2 regions of the Rhizobium sp. NPDC092011 genome follow, and region 1 is predicted to be linked to the other one. Evidence: predicted binding sites of a transcription regulator. Region 1 holds the regulator's gene; the other holds the start of a gene.

Region 1 (3,099 bases):
CGGCCGAACGAGCCTTCATCATGATGGCGATCATGCTGGTCGCAGTTCTCTTCGACCGGCCATCGATCAGCCTTCGAAACGTGGCACTCTCGGCGATCGTCATCCTTGTTCTATCGCCGTCGCAAGTGCTCGGGCCAAGTTTCCAGATGTCCTACGCCGCGACACTGGCGCTGGTGTCCGGTTATACGCTCTGGAAACGGCGGCAGCATCGCGAAAACATAATTTCAAGGTCGAGATTGCTGAGCCCGGTGCTGTTCGTTTCGCGCTTCTTCGGCGGCATAGTGTCGACATCCTTCATCGGTGGTGCGTCAACCGCCATTTTTTCCATAGAGCATTTTCACCGTTTGGCGACATACGGGCTGGCCGCAAATCTTGCCGCGATGCCGATCGTCTCTTTCATCGTCATGCCGTTTGGCATGGCCGCGATGCTGCTGATGCCTTTCGGCCTCGATGGGCCGCTCTGGAAAGTCACCGGAGAGGGACTGGAGATCGTCATTCTTGTCGCGAAGACGGTCGCTGGTTGGGGTGGCGATATTACCTTCGGGCGGCAACCGGCTTGGTTGATGCCGACTTTCATCGCCGGCTTTCTGGCCATGAGTGTGTTGCGAACCAAGCTGCGCCATCTTGGCTTTCTGCTGTTGCTCCTCACGGTCGGGGTAGCAGCACTTGGTTCCGGCGTACCCAAGCCTGATTTGATGATCTCCGAGGATGGCGTTTTGGTCGCGCTAAGGCAGGACGACATACTGGCAACAAATCGGGAAAGGCCGCAGGCTTTCATTTTCGAGCAATGGCAGAAAGCGATGGTTGCGGCCGACCACCAGCCACCGACCGTTCTTCCGGCCGATAGCCGGCTTCCTCAGGTCACCAAGAAGGAACGCCGCCGCCGGCTGAATGCCGACGAACAGAAAGCGGTTCGCAATGCAATGGAGGAGGCTCTCGATCGGACGATGCAGGGAAGTTTCGCGTGCCAGAAAGGTGCGTGGTGCGTGGCGATGCTTGAGAATGGCACCATATTGGTGACCATCGAAAACGCTGCCTATTTGCCGCCGGCCTGCGACACGGCGAATATCGTCGTGACGCCTATACGCCTGCGTCTCGACCGGTGTCGTTCGGGTGCTTTGCTCTATACCGGCGCCACACTGCGGCGAACCGGATCGGTGGAGATGGATCTGAGTGGCGATAAGCCGATCGTGTCTACTGCGTTCGAAAATCCACAGCGCCCCTGGACGCGGCATCGAACCTATGATTGGCGCACAGGTACATTCGGTGCGCCAATCGAGCCGAAGTCACCGGTTAGTGATAGCGGCGAATAAGCCCGACGAGCTTGCCCTGTACCTTGACGCGATCCGGGCCGAAGATGCGCGTCTCATAGGCCGGGTTAGCCGCCTCAAGGGCAATGGAGGCACCCTTCCGGCGGAAGCGCTTCAAAGTTGCCTCTTCGTCGTCGACGAGAGCAACCACGATGTCGCCCGGGTTGGCGGTTGTCGAATTGCGGATGATGACGGTGTCGCCATCGAATATTCCGGCATCGATCATCGAATCGCCTCGGACTTCCAAGGCATAGTGGTCACCTGCGCCAAGCATGTCGGCGGGAACGGTAATATCGTGGGTGTTGTTCTGGATAGCCGAGATCGGCACGCCAGCTGCGATACGACCCATTACAGGTACAGACACCGAACTGCTGTGATCGTCATTCGCCACTTTCGGCGGCGGAGGCGGAGCGACCGGCTGAGGTTTACCAAGGCTGCCTTCAATAACGCTCGGCGAGAAGCCGCGGCGCTGCTGCAGGCTGGGATTATAGGCATCCGGCAGCTTGATGACTTCGAGAGCTCTGGCTCTATTTGGCAACCTGCGGATGAAACCGCGTTCTTCCAACGCGGTAATCAGACGATGGATGCCGGATTTGGATGCCAGATCCAATGCATCCTTCATCTCGTCGAAAGATGGCGGAACGCCAGACTCTTTCATGCGTTCGTGAATGAAGAGAAGCAGTTCCTGCTGCTTGCGCGTCAACATCGTTTTGGAACCCCAGAATCAAGAAATAGTCGTGAAACAAATCCAGAACGGACACTATATGTTCCATATGTGTTCCGCAAGTACTTAAATTTCGGTAAAGTCGCGCTCGATCAATTAAAGAATTATCATTCTCGAATGGATCCATCGGCAGACCCGCGGGACGGTGCGCAATCGAGCTCATTGATAAATATGGAAGAATAGAACGAATCTGCTTTTCAACCGCGGCTTTCTAAGCTGTCTGTGCGCGGTTCCCGTAGGGGCGATATCGGACAGGGTGAGCCGGCTACGGAGGAGAATCAGCAGTCACGTTTACGAGATCGCTGTCCGAGTGTGCTGCGCTTTTGGCGAGCCTTTCGTTGCCGTCTTGAAATAGCCGATGGATGGGCGCAAATCTGCTCCGTTCGGAAATAGGAGAAGCCATGACTTCGTCGCCGCATCCGCTGGATCATCTCGTTCTGCCGACCGTCAACATTGCTCTGGCGCGCGAACGCCTCGGCAAACTCGGCTTCACGGTTGCTCCAGATGCACGCCATCCTTTCGGCACCGAGAATGCCTGCGTCTTCTTCTCCGACAAGACCTACCTGGAGCCTCTGGGCGTGGCCTCGCAGGAGCAATGCGAAGCGAGCATCGCTGACGGCAACGTCTTTGTCGCACGCGATCAGGCCTATCGGTTTCGCGTCGGGGACGATGGTTTTTCGGCAGTGGTCTTCGGCACGGATGACGCGGTTGCTGATGATGAGCGGCTGCGGGGTGCCACAATCTCGGCGGGGCCGATGCTTGATTTTTCGCGACCCATGAAGATGCCGGATGGAACGGAAACGACGGCCGGTTTTCGCCTCGCTTTTGCTGCAGATTTGCGTGCGCCGGATTTTCTGGCGTTCTGCTGTCAGCGCATCAATCCGTTAGCGGCCGACCGCACCATGCTCGAACGCCATGAAAACGGCGTCACCGGCATTGCGCGGGTGGCCATGTCGACGAACAGACCGGCTGCATTCCGGAGCTTTTTCGAGGATGTTCTCGACAGGCCCAGAATATCGGAGCATTCCTTCGGCCTGACGATTAAGGCCGCCAATGCCGATCTGG
Region 2 (3,099 bases), on a different contig from region 1:
GAAGATCTGGAGCCTGCCGGTCGTCTATGTCATCGAGAACAATCACTATGGCATGGGCACGAGCATCGAGCGCGCTTCGGCCAACCTCAATCTTTCTCAACGCGGTCTGTCGTTCAACGTGCCGGGCGAGCAGGTCGACGCGATGGACGTCCGCGCCGTTCGCGCCGCAGGTGCCAAGGCCGTCGAACATGCCCGCATGGGGAAGGGGCCGTTCATTCTCGAAATGCTGACCTACCGCTATCGCGGGCATTCGATGTCGGATCCGGCCAAGTACCGTTCCCGCGAGGAAGTGGAAAAGGTCAAAACCGACAACGACCCGATCACTCGCTCGCGCAATCGCATCCTCGAGGATGGTCATGCCACCGAGAGCGACATCAAGCTCATCGAGCAGGAAATCAAGGAGATTGTTGCGGAGGCGGTCGATTTCGCCAAGGCCAATCCGGCGCCGGCTTCGTCGGAGCTTTATACCGACGTCTATGCCTAGGAATGCTCAGCCGTCCAGCCGGACTGGATGAGTATCCGGTGATAATGTCCTCCCGGGGCCCTTCAGGTCGTCGAGCCGGTTGGCTTTCCAAGAATGCAGGCTCTTTCATGCATGTATTCGCGGCGTGAAAGAGCTGGCAATGACGCATGCGGTTCGCTCCAAAATCCCGGGAATGCAAGGCCCGCGGGCGATCTCGTCCCTCAGACGCCGAGGTCGAGCTGAGGCTGGAATTGATTGTCAGCGACCTCCTCGTTGGTCAAAGAGGAAAGCGTGACACCGAGCAGACGAACGGGTCGCTTGAATGGGTAGACGGTTGCGAGAAGCGAGGATGCCGCCTCGAGAACCTCGTCCACGCCAGCGACGGGAAGAGAGCCTGTCCGGCTACGGGTCGCTTGGGTGAAGTCCGAATATTTGATCTTCACGGTCACCGTCTTGCCGCTAATGCCGCCAGTCTCGCAATAACGCCAGACCTTTTGCACGAGCGGCTGCAGCTCTGCCGTCGCCAGTGCGAGATCGCTTATATCTTCGACAAAGGTATCTTCCGCGCCAATGGATTTTCTTAGGCGGTTGGCTTTGACCTGGCGTTCGTCGATGCCGCGGGCAATCCCATAGAAATACGGGCCTGACTTGCCGAAATGTTCCTGCAGGAAGGCGAGGGATTTCGACTTCAGATCGAACCCCGTCTCGATACCGTATTTGCGCATGCGCTCGGCGGTTGCCGGCCCGACACCGTGGAATTTCTTGACGGGAAGCGTTTCGACGAAGGCCGGGCCGTTTTTCGGCGTTATCACCGCCTGGCCGTTCGGCTTGTTGAGATCGCTCGCCATCTTTGCGAGGAATTTATTGTATGAGATGCCTGCCGACGCATTGAGCCCCGTGACCTGTTTGATTTTCCTCCGGATTTCCAGCGCGATCTCGGTGGCAATCTGCATGCCCTTTAGGTTCTCGGTGACGTCGAGATAGGCCTCATCGAGCGAAAGGGGCTCGATAAGCGGGGTGTATTCCGCAAAAATCTCGCGGATTTGCTGCGATACAGCCCTGTAGACCTCAAAACGTGGAGGCACGAAGATCAGGTCCGGGCATTTCCGTTTCGCGGTGACCGATGGCATGGCCGAGTGGACGCCGAAGGCGCGGGCTTCATAGCTTGCCGCCGCCACCACGCCGCGCGCTGCCGACCCACCGACCGCAAGCGGCTTGCCGCGGAGCTCGGGATTGTCCCGCTGCTCGACCGAAGCATAAAACGCATCCATATCGACATGGATGATTTTTCGAACAGGGCTTGAGCTCATATCGTGCATGGTGGTCTCGGTATTCACGCTGCAAATTCGGCGAATCTCATTCGATCCAGTGGCGAAACAAATGAAGAACATACCATCCTGTGGGGAGATATCAAACCGCTGGCGTGGCTTGATCGTCACAGGTGCCGCCTTGTGATGCGTCCGAAGCTTCTTATCTCTTATTGGTCCCCCACATGGAGCCTCGATATGGGCAATTTCGTAGCCGATCCAATTTCTGATCCTTTTATGGAAATCCTCCCGCCGGAGCGCGATGACAAAACCCGGCCGAACGCCAAGGCGTGCCTGTGCTGTCGAAAGATGCGCTCACCGACGAGGATGGACGACGATGGCTGCGGCATATGCGATGAATGTCTGGCTTCGTGACGGAAGCTGCAGGGAAACTACTGCCCGGTGCGCTTGCGGAATTCGAGAAGGCTCTAGGCAAGCTACCTGATGGCTATGTGGAAGGACGGTATGAGGGGCGTGCTTGGGGCGTGACGGTCAACCGATCCGCTGATCGCAGACGGATCTGGCTATACGGCGAGGAACTCGGTGCAACAAACATAGTGAGCTTCAATCTCTACATGCTCGCAACAGCGCCGCCGATCCTCAAGCCATGCGAAATGTCCTCATCGAAGGTTGTCGAGTTTGTCCTGGGGTTCGATCCCCATCGATAGATCAGCCCAAATCTACTTGCGGACCAAGCTGAAGGTGAAGTGACTGCCGCGATGATAGTCGATGGCATAAATGACCGGGATGCCGGCATCGTTGAAGCAGGTTTCAGTGATGAGAAGGGCGGGTCCGAAGTCTTTGAGATCGTGGCGCTCGGCCACGCTCTGGGGCAGCATGACCGCGCTGACGGAGGCGGACGACATCCGCGGGCGGTGCCTGTACTGCTCAAGCAGCGACAGCAGGGATCCGCTCCAGTCAACATCGTAAAGCCGCGTGGGGACGATGCTGCGCGGGACATAATCCAGGCAATACATGATCGGATTGTCATTCTCGAGGCGTAGCCGCTCGAGCCGAATGACGGTTTCCTTGTCTTCGAGCTGCAAATGCTTGGCAATGGTCGCGTCAGGCACCTCTTCCGAAATCGAGAGCACTTTGTTTACGGTCGTATAGCCATAGGCATGCGTCATGTCGGTGACGCTTTCGAAGACGGTGATCGGGCGATCGACGTGTACGGCTGAAATCGCGGAGACGAAGCGGCCGCGCCCATGCTCTACATAGATATCGCCTTCCTGCTCGAGCAGTTTCAGCGCCTCGCGCAAGGCCGGTCGGGACACGTTGAAGCGCTGCGTCAGCTGGGCTTCGGTCGGCAATTTCTCGCCGGGCCGT

The links. The regulator LexA, encoded in region 1, represses DNA repair genes until DNA is damaged. The targets are predictions, from matches to a motif close to TGTTCNNNNTGTGTTCNG.
Region 2: a site for LexA is predicted at 1,836-1,853, ahead of dinB (DNA polymerase IV). Genes of this name have one in related genera too.

What each region holds. Positions count from the first base shown of each region.
Region 1 is NZ_JBIVSO010000002.1:1,238,394-1,241,492, reverse strand. It holds gene ACIQJ2_RS14400 (ComEC/Rec2 family competence protein) at 1-1,313, shown strand, start outside; gene lexA (transcriptional repressor LexA) at 1,294-2,016, opposite strand; gene ACIQJ2_RS14390 (VOC family protein) at 2,436-3,099, shown strand, end outside.
Region 2 is NZ_JBIVSO010000001.1:1,209,767-1,212,865, forward strand. It holds gene pdhA (pyruvate dehydrogenase (acetyl-transferring) E1 component subunit alpha) at 1-484, shown strand, start outside; gene dinB (DNA polymerase IV) at 685-1,782, opposite strand; gene ACIQJ2_RS05575 (hypothetical protein) at 2,130-2,438, shown strand; gene ACIQJ2_RS05580 (GntR family transcriptional regulator) at 2,451-3,099, opposite strand, start outside.